Regions from separate parts of the Streptomyces sp. SCSIO 30461 genome, predicted to be linked through region 1. Evidence: riboswitches for the same ligand, from Rfam matches in the RefSeq annotation. Region 1 holds a riboswitch; each other region holds the start of a gene.
What was found. A riboswitch is a leader RNA that binds a small molecule or an ion and turns the genes downstream of it on or off. The one in region 1 is predicted to bind cyclic di-AMP.
Positions count from the first base shown of each region.

Region 2: it holds a riboswitch for cyclic di-AMP, as region 1 does, so the genes downstream of both, V1460_RS04840 (transglycosylase family protein) here and V1460_RS14300 (LysM peptidoglycan-binding domain-containing M23 family metallopeptidase) in region 1, are expected to answer to the same signal.
Region 3: it holds a riboswitch for cyclic di-AMP, as region 1 does, so the genes downstream of both, V1460_RS05450 (transglycosylase family protein) here and V1460_RS14300 (LysM peptidoglycan-binding domain-containing M23 family metallopeptidase) in region 1, are expected to answer to the same signal.

Region 1 is NZ_CP146101.1:3,230,498-3,234,893, forward strand. It holds gene V1460_RS14285 (XRE family transcriptional regulator) at 1-479, shown strand, start outside; gene V1460_RS14290 (DUF6126 family protein) at 479-619, shown strand; gene V1460_RS14295 (tyrosine-protein phosphatase) at 639-1,454, opposite strand; cyclic di-AMP (ydaO/yuaA leader) riboswitch at 1,863-2,016, shown strand; gene V1460_RS14300 (LysM peptidoglycan-binding domain-containing M23 family metallopeptidase) at 2,021-3,016, shown strand; gene V1460_RS14305 (IS1182 family transposase) at 3,227-4,396, opposite strand, start outside.
Region 2 is NZ_CP146101.1:1,059,273-1,063,668, forward strand. It holds gene V1460_RS04830 (cytochrome P450) at 1-79, shown strand, start outside; gene V1460_RS04835 (transglycosylase family protein) at 278-1,204, shown strand; cyclic di-AMP (ydaO/yuaA leader) riboswitch at 1,486-1,703, shown strand; gene V1460_RS04840 (transglycosylase family protein) at 1,708-2,370, shown strand; gene eno (phosphopyruvate hydratase) at 2,744-4,030, shown strand; gene V1460_RS04850 (septum formation initiator family protein) at 4,185-4,396, shown strand, end outside.
Region 3 is NZ_CP146101.1:1,188,910-1,193,305, forward strand. It holds gene V1460_RS05440 (hypothetical protein) at 1-94, opposite strand, end outside; gene V1460_RS05445 (lytic polysaccharide monooxygenase) at 417-1,412, opposite strand; gene V1460_RS05450 (transglycosylase family protein) at 1,740-2,369, opposite strand; cyclic di-AMP (ydaO/yuaA leader) riboswitch at 2,375-2,582, opposite strand; gene V1460_RS05455 (ferric reductase-like transmembrane domain-containing protein) at 3,475-4,224, shown strand.

The DNA of each region.
Region 1 (4,396 bases):
ATCTGTCCCGGCTGGAGACCGGTCGGCGGCAGCCTTCGCTGCCGATGCTGCTCACCCTCGCGAGGGTCTACGGCACGACCGTCGCCGAACTGCTCGGCGAGCACCCACCGGAACGCGACTCCGTCATCCGCGGCGGCAGGATGGGTCCCGCGGAAGCCGACGGCTGGAGCTACCGGCAGGCCGGCGGGCGGGGGCGCGCCATGCAGGCCCTCAGGGTGCGGGTGCCTTACGGAGCCCAGGGCGATCTCGTGCGGGTCCACCCGGGCGAGGAGTGGCTGCACGTACTGGAGGGACGACTGCGGCTCGGCCTCGGCGACACCGTGCACGAACTCGACCCGGGGGACAGCGCCCATTTCGACTCGCTCACACCGCACCGTATCGCCGCAGCCACGCCAGGCGGCGTGGAACTGATGTTCGTCCACACCCTGCTGCAGAGCCCCGATCCGCATGCCCGCCCGCACACCCGAGGAGAAGCGTGATGACTGAAAAGCGTGGAAAGTCGCGATCGAGCGATCAGAGGTTCCCGCTCGGACTGGCTGTCCGTCTTTTCGCCTATCTCGTCGCGGGGCACCTGTTCGCGGCGTTCCTCTATCTGCTGTTCACCGTCGGCGGGCAGTGAGTCCCGAGCGGGCAGGTGCTCAGACCGATCCGTCCAGCAGGCGGTCGCGCAGCCGCTCCCGGGTTGCGGAGGTGAGGCCGAGTCCCTCGGTCAGATAGCGCTCAGTGCCGCCCCAGGTCTCCTCGATGGTGTCGAAGGCGGCCGCCAGGTACTCCGCACGCGCGTCGAAGAGCGGTCGCAGCAGCTCCATGACCTCAGGGGACATTCCGGCCGGTGATGTGTCGCTGCGGCGCACCCTGTAGCGGCGGTGGGGGTCGTTCGACTTCAGATAGTCGGCCTCGATGGCGTCCCGCTCGACGCCGACCGCGAGCAGTGAGATCGCGATCGACAGGCCCGCGCGGTCCTTGCCCGCAGCACAGTGCATCAGTGCGGGGACGCTGTCCTCGGCCAGGGAGTGCAGGACCCGGCTGTGCTCGTCCGTCCGTTCGCGGACCATCTTCCGGTACGAATCGGACATCCGGTCGGCGGCCTTGCCCTCGGAGAGGATCGAGCGCAGCTGCTCCAGATCGCCGTCATGCACCATCCTCCAGAACTCGGCGCCGTCGGCGGGGTCGCTGAGCGGGATGTTCACGTTCCGCACCCCGGGCAGCTCGACATCGGGCCCCTCCAGCCTGTGGTCGGCGGAGTTGCGGAAGTCGAAGATCGTGTGGAGTGCGAGGGAAGTCAGGAACGCTGCGTCGTCGGCGGTGGCATGGGCGAGGTGCCCGCTGCGGAACAGCCTGCCGTGTCGCACCCGGCGCCCGTCCACGGTCGGCAGTCCACCCACGTCCCGGAAGTTGCGCACGCCCGAGAGTTCGGGCTCGGTCGAGGGGGCCTGGGGCAGCTGCTGTGTCACGGGGGCTCCTCCGTGTCTGCGGTGGGTGTCGCACGCCGACGGCGGTGTGCACCCGACCATACGACATGGATTCCCCAAAAAATCACCCCGCCCGATGCGCTCCTCTCTGGGTTGAATGCGGCTTGTGTCCGTTTTAGTTGATTAAGGCAGAGTGCACCCATTGGTAATGGGATGGTATTCCCGTCGTGAGCGGGATCATATTCGTGACGGTCCGTCGCCGTGTCTCCCCATCAAAACCCTTTGCCTATAAGGCGATCAAAGATCCGTAATCCACGCAGAGTGACCGTAAAATCCCCGTTGATATCGCGCGGGCGAATGCCGACTGAATAGCACTGCTTGTACGGCTCGTCCGACTCGCCTACGGTCACCGCAATCCGGTCGGACCGCCGAATCCTGCCGCCGACCGGAATTCCGCACACACCCACGCGTGGCAGGAGCGGGGGACCCAGGTAAGCCGCCGTCCCGGGATTCCGGACGGCTAGGGGTGTAGTCGCGCCTTCGCGCGGCCGGGCAGCTCCAGCCCGAATCCGACAGCTCACCTCGCAGGCGCCGGAGAGGAATTCGCCATGCCCGGACGGGGTAAGCACCGCCGACCGAAGACCAGCCCGCTCGCCCGCGGATTCGTTGCCGCGGGTACGGGTGGCGCCGCCATCGCACTACCGCTCATCGGCGCCGCGGGTGCGGCGCACGCCACGGGGCAGTCCGCTCCCACGGTCACCGCCGAACGCACCGCCGCCATCCGCCAGGCCGCAGTCCCACAGGCCGTCGCCGCACCGAAGTCGCCCAAGACCTACACGGTCGCGCCCGGCGACCACCTCTCCAAGATCGCCGTCGAACAGCGGGTTCGTGGCGGCTGGCAGAAGCTGTACGCCGACAACCGCGAGGCTGTCGGTGAGAATCCCTCGCTGATCCACCCGGGCCTCAAGCTCGCCCTCGGCGCCCCGGCGAGGGCCGCGGCCCCGGCGGAGCGCCCCGCCCAGGCGCCGGCGCGGCCGGACCGGGCCTCGCGCTCGGCCGACCGTACCGCCGACGCCCCCAAGACGGCCCCGACCGCCCCGCAGATCAAGTCCGAGGCCAAGGCCAAGGGTGAGTCCGCGGTCAAGGCCAAGGTCGAGGCTGCCGCGGCTCCCGAGGTCCCGGCCCCGCAGGACAAGGCGTCCTTCTACTCCGCCCCGGTCACCGGAGGTGTCAGCACCGCGTACCGCACCCCGGGTGCCCTGTGGTCCAGCGGCTACCACACCGGTCTCGACTTCATCGCCTCCACGGGCACCTCGGTCAAGTCCGTCGGTCCCGGCTCTGTCGTCTCGGCCGGTTGGGCGGGAGCGTATGGGAACCAGGTCGTCATCCGGCACACCGACGGCACCTACGCCCAGTACGCTCACCTCTCCGTCCTGTCCGTCTCGGCCGGACAGGACGTGAGCGGCGGACAGCAGATCGGCCTCTCCGGCTCCACCGGCAACTCCACGGGTCCGCACCTCCACTTCGAGATCCGCACCGCACCCGGCTACGGCTCCGACATAGATCCGCTGGCCTACCTCCGGAAGCACGGCGTCCGCCTCTGAACCACCTCTCCGACTGAGGCGACGTCTAGGTGACTGGTGTTAAGCGGGTCGTCCTGGGCGTGCGGTGTCGCCGTTGGGGGTGTCAGGGTCGTGGTTGCTGGCTGGTGGTCGGGCGGCGTGTGGGCGGTTCGTGGCCGTCGTGGGGGCTGTTGAGGGCTTGGCACGGCCGCGTGCGGGTCGTTTGCATGGTCCAGGGCGCCCTCGGGACGGTCAGCCGGCGGCGACCGCCCACTTGTCACTGCCTGTGGACATGATTCCGAGCACGCCGAGCCGCGCGACGTTGACGGCGGCGGCCAGCAAGGAGAAGTCGGCGGCGATCTTGGCCCGGCCCCGCACCCGGGCGCGGCGTCCGCCGTGTCGCCGCCGCATCAGGTGGGCGATCTTGCGTTCGACCTTGGGGCGGGTGGCCCGGTAGGCGGCCAGCCAGACGGGGTCCGCACTGCGAGCCCGGCCCCGGGCCAGGTGTTCTTCGTGAGGGCCGATGGTGATGACGCGTCCGTTCCTGGCGGTAGTGCACTGCGCCGCAAGGGGGCAGGCGGCGCAGGCGGTCTTGAAGCAGGCCGTCCCACCGCCATCAGACTTCGGGCGGATCGCGGCGGTCACCTGGTTCGGGCAGGTGACCTGCCCTGCCTCCAGATCGATGGTGAAGGCGTCCTTGGAGAACCGCCCACCGGGCGCGTTGGCCGCCTGCACCTTGACCATCACCCGGGCGCCCGCGTCGTCCAGCTCGGCCAGCAGCGGCCCGGTCCCGTAAGCGGCGTCGCCGTAGACTTCGGCCCGCGCCTGGTCTGCCTGCTCGGCGGCAGGTGGTTGGAGAACGTCGGCGAGCAGGTCGGCGGCGGGCTCGGCATCGCCGGCGTTGCCCGCCGTGACCTCGGTCGCGGTGATGACCTCGCTGTCGGGTTCCTCGGCCACATGACCCTTGTAACCGTCGAAGGACCGGCGGACGGTCTTGTGGCCGTGCCGGGCCTCGGGATCAACCGTGGAGATGACCCGGTCCGCGGCCACCTTGCGGGCGATCTTGAAGACGCCCCCGTCCTGCTCCAGGTCCTGGCCCAGCACGGTGGCCAGCAACCGCGCGGCCTGGCCCACATCCCCGGGCACGGCCCGGCCGTCCAGCACGGTCAGCAGCGCGAACCCGTCACGGGCCCGCGAATCGATGAGGGCTTCCCGCTCGGCCGCGTCCGTCCAGTCGATGACCGGCTTGTCCGTGCTGGTGTAGGCGTCCCCGCTGGAGATCACCGCCCGCAGCTCGGCCCGCAGCACGTGATCGGCCGCCCGCAGCAGGCCGCGGATGGCCGAACGGATCAGCGTGATGGTGTCCTGCGTGGCCACCGCGTCATAGATCGGTGCCGAGTCCAGCACCCTCCTGCGGCCGAC
Region 2 (4,396 bases), 2.2 Mb from region 1:
GGATCTGCGTTGGCGTGGCGGTCTGATCATGCGCGGATTGCGTACTTTGCCCGTTGAGTTCACCCCGCCGGAAAGCTGACGTCTCGTCAGTAACGTGACTTTCACGTGATCTCCCCTGCATCGACTTGTGACACTCGTTCGGGTGCCGTTAGGTTCACCGTCAACTACCAGGGACCCCTGGGTTCCTTGTCGTCACACGAAAGGCCCCTGCATGCTCTCCGGGAATGGTCGACACCGGCGCCCTCGTCAGGCCCCCGCCCTCATCGTCGCGGCAGGGGTGACGGGATCGGCCATCGCCATCCCGCTGCTCGGTGCGGGTGCGGCCTCCGCCACCGACGCCGGCACCTGGGACCGGGTCGCGAACTGCGAGAGCGGAGGCGTGTGGAGTGCCGACTACGGCAACGGCTACTACGGGGGGCTTCAGCTCTCGCAGCAGGACTGGGAGCAGCACGGCGGTACGGCCTACGCGCCCAGGCCCGATCTGGCGAGCCGATCGCAGCAGATCGCGGTCGCGGAGAAGCTGCTGGCGGCGGAGGGCTCGGCGGCTTGGGAGAGCTGCGCCGTGGTCACCGGGCTCGTCATGACCGACACCGCGCCCGAGGTCGATCCGGGTGACCTGGACCGGACCTTGGGGTCCGGCGGTGAGGTGGACCCGCCGACGTTCGGCGATGGTGCGGACGCCGTCATTCCGGAGCCCGCGGCCCCGGACTCGGCCTCCGTGGATCCCGCCACGGGCTCGGACTCCGGCTCGCCCGACGCTTCCGCGGGGGCCTCGGAATCCGCGCAGTCCCCGTCGGGAGGCGTGCCCGATGGTGGCGGTGAGGGCGCGGACGGGTCCGCTGACTCCGCCCAGGGTGCGGGTGACGGCACCGGCAGGCATCGCGGCGAAGCCGCCGACGAAGGCGAAGTGGCCGAAGCAACCGAAGCAACCGAAGAAGACGAAGCAGGCGAGACGGGCAATTCGGGCGATGAGAGTGATTCCGGTCGTCATGCCTCGCGAGGTGACACATCGACACGGGACGGCGTCGGTGCGACGGGTGCGTACACCGTCCGTGCCGGTGACAGTCTCTCCTCGATTGCGGACGCTCATCAGGTGCCCGGCGGCTGGCCCGCCCTCTTCGACGGGAATCGCGAGGTCGTCGGGACCGACGCCGACCTCATCCTGCCCGGACAGAGCCTCGATCTCGGTTTGGAGCGGGAGTAGTTGGACTAGGCGGAGTAGGGATTGGGGTGCTTATGTCCTCTTCTGTGAAAGTGAGACATGAGTCTCTTCCGGTCAACTGGCCCCGGATGGCCGCTAAGTGGGGCCATCCACCCTCTCACCTGCGAAAACGGACATCAGGCGTCGTCAGGTATGGGTGATTTCTCCCCGATGTTCCTCCTTTGAACATCGGGGAGGCGTGTGTTTACGGTCTGACCGCTCGCCATCGCGGGCCCCGTCGACCGTCACGCCGAATCCTGCCGTCGGTCGAAGGGAACAACCGTCGCGTTCAAGCGCCGTAGGCAGGAGCGGGGGACCCAAGGTAAGTGCCGCGCCGGCCCGATGAGGGCTCGGAGCGGCTTGGGGTGAAGCCGCGCGACGCAAGACCGCGCGGCCGGGCAGCTCGCCTTCCGGTGCCGTCGGACACCCGATCCGACGGACGGATGGCACCCCATCGGCCCGAACCCGACAGCTCACCTCGCAGGCGTCGGTGAGGGGATCACTTCATGCTGCTTTCCGGCAAGGGCAAGCGTCGTCGCCCGTCCGTCCGCACCACCCGTATCGCCGCCTACGCCGCCGGTGTCACCGGTGCCGCCATCGCCGCGCCGCTCATGATCTCGGGGACCGCATCGGCGGCGACCGCCTCCGAGTGGGACGCCGTCGCCCAGTGCGAGTCCGGCGGCAACTGGTCGATCAACACCGGCAACGGCTACTACGGCGGCCTCCAGTTCTCGGCCTCCACGTGGGCCGCCTACGGCGGCACCGCCTTCGCCGCCACCGCCGACCAGGCCAGCAAGAGCGAGCAGATACAGATCGCCGAGAAGGTCCTGGCAGGTCAGGGCAAGGGTGCCTGGCCGAATTGCGGTGTGAACCTGTCCAGCACCCCGTACGGCGGTGGTACCGCCGAGGCTCCGAAGCCCGCCGCGAAGGAAGCCGCGAAGCCCGCAGCCCCTGAGCGCGCCGAGGCTCCGACCACCCGCTCCGAGCGTTCCGCCGCCCCTGTCAGGAAGGGTGACGGCGAGTACAAGGTGAAGCCCGGCGACACTCTCAGCAAGATCGCCGAGGCGGAGAAGGTCAAGGGCGGCTGGAAGAAGCTGTTCGAGCTCAACAAGGACATCATCGACAACGCCGATGTGATCCACCCCGGTCAGCTGCTGCACCTGAGCTGACCCGGTCGCGGCTGGACGGCCCGGCCGACAGAACCCCGGGGCCCTTCCGCTCAGGGCCCCCGCCCAGGGATCCCCCCACCGGGGGTGCCGCGAGGGAACACCTCCGCGGCATCCCCGCCCCCCAGGCAACCCCGGCCCGGCGCGCCTCACCCCCGCCGTCTCCGTGCGCTTCCCTTCCCCCGTAGCGCCGCGGATACGGGAGGTGCGCCCAGGGCCGGGGTTTCTGCTGGTTTCACACCCTTTTTCGTCCCACGGGTCGGGCCCCGGCCGAGCGTGGCCCCCGGTCCGGTTAGGCTCATGCCGCAAGGCCAAAGCGACCCTGCACCGACGCTGCGGCAGCGGCGTCACTCCTAGCGACACATCCCAGAAGGAGATGCTCGTGCCGTCCATCGACGTCGTCGTAGCCCGGGAAATCCTGGACTCCCGAGGCAACCCCACGGTCGAGGTCGAGGTCGGCCTCGACGATGGCAGCACCGGCCGTGCTGCCGTGCCCTCCGGTGCCTCCACCGGTGCGTTCGAGGCCATTGAGCTCCGTGACGGAGACCAGAACCGCTACATGGGCAAGGGCGTCGAGAAGGCCGTCCTCGCCGTGCTGGAGCAGATCGGCCCGGAGCTGGTCGGATACGACGCGACCGAGCAGCGCCTGATCGACCAGGCGATGTTCGACCTCGACGCAACCGACAACAAGGGATCGCTCGGCGCCAACGCCATTCTCGGCGTCTCGCTGGCCGTTGCGCACGCCGCCTCCGAGGCCTCCGACCTCCCGCTCTTCCGCTACCTGGGCGGCCCGAACGCGCACCTGCTGCCGGTGCCGATGATGAACATCCTGAACGGCGGCTCGCACGCCGACTCCAACGTGGACATCCAGGAGTTCATGATCGCCCCGATCGGCGCGGAGTCCTTCTCCGAGGCGCTGCGCTGGGGCACCGAGGTCTACCACACCCTGAAGAAGGTGCTGAAGGAGCGCGGTCTGTCCACCGGTCTCGGTGACGAGGGCGGCTTCGCCCCGAACCTGGACTCCAACCGCGAGGCACTCGACCTGATCATCGAGGCCATCAAGCAGGCCGGGTACGCGCCCGGCAGGGACGTCGCCCTCGCGCTCGACGTCGCCGCCTCCGAGTTCTACAAGGACGGCAAGTACCTCTTCGAGGGCAAGGAGCGCTCCGCCGCCGAGATGACCGAGTACTACGAGGAGCTCGTCTCCGCGTACCCGCTCGTGTCCATCGAGGACCCGCTGTTCGAGGACGACTGGGCGGGCTGGAAGGTGATCACCGACAAGCTCGGCACCAAGGTGCAGCTGGTCGGCGACGACCTGTTCGTCACCAACCCGGAGCGTCTCGCCCGGGGTATCGAGGAGGGCACCGCCAACGCCCTGCTGGTCAAGGTCAACCAGATCGGTTCGCTGACCGAGACCCTGGACGCAGTCGAGCTCGCCCAGCGCAACGGCTTCAAGTGCATGATGTCCCACCGCTCCGGTGAGACCGAGGACGTCACCATCGCCGACCTGGCTGTGGCCACCAACTGCGGCCAGATCAAGACGGGCGCGCCGGCCCGCTCGGAGCGCGTCGCCAAGTACAACCAGCTGCTGCGTATCGAGGAGATCCTCGACGACGCCGCGGTGTACGCCGGTCGCAGCGCCTTCCCGCGCTTCAAGGGCTGACGGTCCGAGAGCCGTCCGATGGCCGTCGGACGGCGGTCATCGGACGGGCCGCCGGCTCTGGCGCACGTCCGTTCCGCACGTCCCCGCACCCGGTCACGTACCGTGTGCGGGGACGTCGGCATGTACGGACCGCATCGAACGGGGAGGGGCACGCATGGCCCGGGACCGGGACCGGTTTTCCACCGCGACCCGGCTGCGGCTGCTCGGCGAGCAGACCGCCGCCCGGGTCTACCGCTCGCAGACCCGCCGCCAGGCACGCCGCTCCCGGCTCACCGGGCGCGCGGCCTTCCTCGCACTGGTGGTCTGCTCGATGATCGTCGCGCTCGCCTATCCGACGCGGCAGTACGTGTCGCAGCGCAACGAGAT
Region 3 (4,396 bases), 2.0 Mb from region 1:
AGCCGTTCGCCGGTACGGCCTCCGGGTAGAGGACCGAGGTGAAGCGGAGCGAGTAGTAGACGATGGCCTCGGCGCCGACGGACCCGACCCGCATGACGGACGACGCCCCGGGCGCCGGCCACCCGCCCCCGGGTCGCCGGCGCCCGGGGCCATCCCATGACTGGGCAACCCCGCAGTCGCGGCTGTCGGCGTGCTCGCCTCCGCCACCGGGCCCGGCCCGACCGACGGCTGTCACGAGGTCAACGTGACCCGCTCCGGCCGACGGACCGACAAGTGACCGCGGGAGCCCGTCGGCTCCCGGCCGTATGTCCCCCATCAGCCCCAGGGGCCCGGATCACGTGACCACAGTTCCTGGAGAACGGCGCCGTCATCAGCCGCACGCTGCCGTCATCAGCCGCACGCTTCGGATGGCTCCGTCAGTGACCGGCCCTTCGGCGGACCGTACCGAAGATCACCGCGGCCCCGAGGGCGAGCAGTGCTGCGCCGCCGACGACATACCGGGTCGTCGAGCCGCTGCCGCCGGTCTCAGCGAGGCTCTCACCGGCGCTCATGGCGTCCGGAGAGTTGCCGGACTTCAGCGCCGCGGTGGTGGGGGTGCCGGACGGCCGCTTGTGATGGCGGTGGTCCGGTGTGGGACCGCCATGGCCCCCGTGGTCCACCGTGGACCTGCCTCTGCCCGCCTCGATCTGCTCGTCGGTCGGCGCCGAAGCGGTCGGTTCGGAGGCGGTCGGTTCGGAGGCGGTCGGTTCGGAGGCGGTCGGTTCGGAGCTTCCGTCGTCCTCGTCGAACACCACGTCAGAGCAGGTGTAGAAGGCCTCCGGTGAGTCCGAGCGCTGCCATATCGAGTAGATCAGATGTCGCCCGGACTTGGCCGGGACCGTCCCGTCGATGACGTAGTCGCCGTCCACCAGCTCCGGATCGGTGGCCTGCGCGAAAGGCTTCTCCTCCAGGTCCGACCATTTCAGCGGCTGCGTCGGGTCGTAGCTGTCCTTGGTGATGTACAGCTCGAAGGAGCCCTTGTGCGGCGCGGTCGCCTTGTAGCGGAAGGTGTGGCTGCCCGAGACGATATTCGACGCCGGCCAGTCGGCACGCGGCAGGTCCAGCCCCTTGTACTTGTCCCGGCCCGCGCTGCACAGCTCACCGTCGGGGATCAGATCCTGGTGGTTGCCCGCGGCGTTGGAGATGTTGACCTCGTTCCAGTCGTAGAAAGCCTGCGTGCCGCTCGCGGCGACCGCCGCCTTGCACGCGTCCGAGTCCGGGCTCTCCGGGTTCTCGGCGTAACAGGCGGCCACGCGACTCACGGGGTCCGTCATGGATCCGTGTGCGGCAGCCGGCGAAGCGGTCAGGCCGGTCATCGCAAGCGGGGCGATACCCAGGGCGACGACAACGGTCGCTTTGCGGCGAGGGGTCATGGTGGGTACTCCTTCAGCAGTGTTGGCTGGGGGAAGGACGCCGGACAGAACTCGGCTCCGGTGGCACGGCGCCGCAAACGGCAGCGGTACCGGATGGAGCTGAACCGGTCCGGCGACCAGCGAGCTGGAAGCGTGTCCAGATGGGCCGGCTCGTTCCGGACGGGACATGCGGGCCATCGGACGGAGGAGCGGCCGCCGCTGCGCCGGGTGCCGGGCTTCAACCCCACCTGGAGGGGCCTTTTCGCCCTAAACCGTCAACCTGCTTCGGGTGGGTGTACCCGGCCGCAGATGGAACGGCTCACCGATGACGCACCGTTCGGCCAACGGTCAGCCGTGACGCAAGCGCTGTCCGGAGTTGATCGGTTCGGTGTCCCTGACGGTGGGCCTGTCGGCCCCCGACAGCCTGTGCCAGCCGGCAGAGCCATGACGGATCTCGCCGCGCGCCTTGGTATGCGGCCGGGGGTTGGCCGAGGACGGGACGGACTCCTCCCCCGGGTCCCCCGGGGCATGGCTGTCCGCCGAATCCGTGGTGTCGGACGACGGCGCTTCGGAGGCGCCCACCGTACTGCTCGGGTTGATGTCAGGGGCTGGGCCGTCCGAGGTCAGGTCACCGGCCGAGGCACAGGCCCAAGCGCTGGGACCCTGAACGGCGAGCAGATTCTCGGCGACGGCGATCTGCTGGTCCTTTGTCGCAAGGTCGGCGCGCTCCGCGTACTCCAGGCCGCCTGCGGCCTCCCAACTGGACTGTGCGAACTGCAGGCCGCCGTAGTATCCGTTGCCGGTGTTGATCGACCAGTCGCCGCCTGACTCGCATTCGGCGACCTTGTCCCAGGTTTCGACCGAAGCGGCAGAGGCTGAGGTGCTCGCCATCAGCGGCAGGGCGGCCACGGTACCGGCGGTGCTGACGAAGGTGGCGAATCGGGCGAACTTCTTCGATACGCGACGATGCTTACCCATGGAGTTGATGTCCTCACCGATGCCTGCGAGGTTAGCTGTCGGGTTCGGACGTGAGTTGCCCGGCCAGACCGCGACGTGCGGTGTCAACGGCTTCACCCCGAGCCGGACCGGTCGCGACCGGCGCACGCGCTGCTGAGGCGCTACGCGGCATATGGTCGGCGGTCCGGCGGAAGACCTTGGGTCCCCCGCTCCTGCCAGCGGCGCTTTCGCGTCGTTTGCTTCCGTCGGTCGGTGGCAGGACTCGGCGTTCCGTTCCGACGGGGATCGCTGCTGCGAATGGCGAAACACTAAGCGCACCGTGCGTGGAGATCAAAGGTGCCGGCCCCGGACGCCGACGGCGCGGGCTTGCTTGGCGTATCGCAAGAACTGCAGGTCAGGAGGCGGCTGTCGGAGTTCCGTGAGCGCCCGTGCCGGCCTGCGGAGAGATCCATGTCACAAGGGCGAACCTGTCTGTGAAGCCGGATTGGCGTATTTCTTTTCGGGACGGCGCTGTTGGGTCGATGAGCCTTCTGTCGGCGTTACCGCATCGGCCCGTGGCGACACGGAAGACATCCTCGCCGGAGGTTCGTCAGATCCCTGTCCGCGACGCCCCCGGTCGCATCCGATCCACCTTCGGGTGCGAGCGTCGAATAACCGTGCCGGTGTCGACTCCGCGGCGATGCGCGCCGCACTCCGGACGAGCCGCCGCGCCTTGAGCAGGCATGCTGAATCTGCGGGTGTGCCGCGAATCCTCAGCCTGTTGTGCTGTATCCGGGTCCGTCTGAACGTCTTTTGCGAACATCACGGACACCGGGTCTGCGGTCGAGTCGAGAACCGGGCACGTCACACGGACATAGGTCGCATATACCGCACTTTGCGGGGATGAGGTCGATTGTATTGTCCTGATCTGATCCATATCCTCCCCCTGGGGGAGGTGCGGCGTGAGGACGTCGTGACCGTCTTTCCCCACAGTTGGATCGTGTATGGTCGCCGCTTCAGACGCTGGAGGGCGCTATCGCTTCGGAGTTCCCCGAAGGAGGACCAAGGGACTCCCGGACTTCCGAGGCATTGAACTAGTGCATTGTCAGTTCCTGCATCAAGGAATTCGCTACCAGGGATTTCAGGTATGCCCCGTAACTCACCCCCCTACGGCATGTGGAGCGCGGTTCGGCCGGCTGCCGTACTCGCCGCATTGTTGTTGATCCTGGCAGTGGTCCTCGTGTACTCGCCGGATGCGTCGGCAGCGCCGTTCGCCGACCCGATCCCCGGCTCCCCTCTCGACGCCCGTCAGAAGGGGTTTCCGTATGACGTCGGCGTCCACGAGATCGCCCGGTTGGCGGCGCTCGTCGCCTACGGGCTGATGGTGGCCGCCGTGGTGTTCGGCGTGGTGTTGCGGCTGAGGTTCATGCAGCACCGGGTCAATCGGGCCACGATCCACGGGGCGCATATGACGCTGGGTCTGTCCGCACTGATCTTTGCAGTCGTGCACGGAATGACCTTCCTCTACCAGCCCGTCTGGGGCATGGGTCCGACAGAACTCATCGTGCCGTTCGCCGGAGGGCTCCAGAGGATCCCCGTGGGGCTCGGAATCCTGGGGACCGAACTGTGCATCGCGGTCGGCTGCTCTGTGTTGCTGCAGCGCAGGCTCGGCTACCACCGCTGGCTCAGGTTCCACCAGCTCGCCTACGCCGCATTCCTGCTGATATGGCTTCATATCTTCCTGGTGCACCCGGAGCCGCGCCGGCCAGGTCTCGTCGCGGCCACGGTCGCAGGCGGTGCGGCCGCCTGCCTGCTGGCGTTCCTGATCAGGGTCTTCCCGTCGCGCTCCCGATTGCGCGAGCCCACCACCACCATCACTCCGGAGGTTATGCCGTGACGATTCCCGCCCGGGGTGTCCAGCCCGGACCCCTCCTCGGCTCTCACGGCCAAGGCGCCCCCTTCGCAGCGCCCAGGCGGTCCGCCGGCACCCCCCGCCCCCACAAGAATCGGACGACACAGGCCGTGCCCGGCCACCGCCCGGCGAGCGGCGGCGGGTCTGTGGTCTCCGG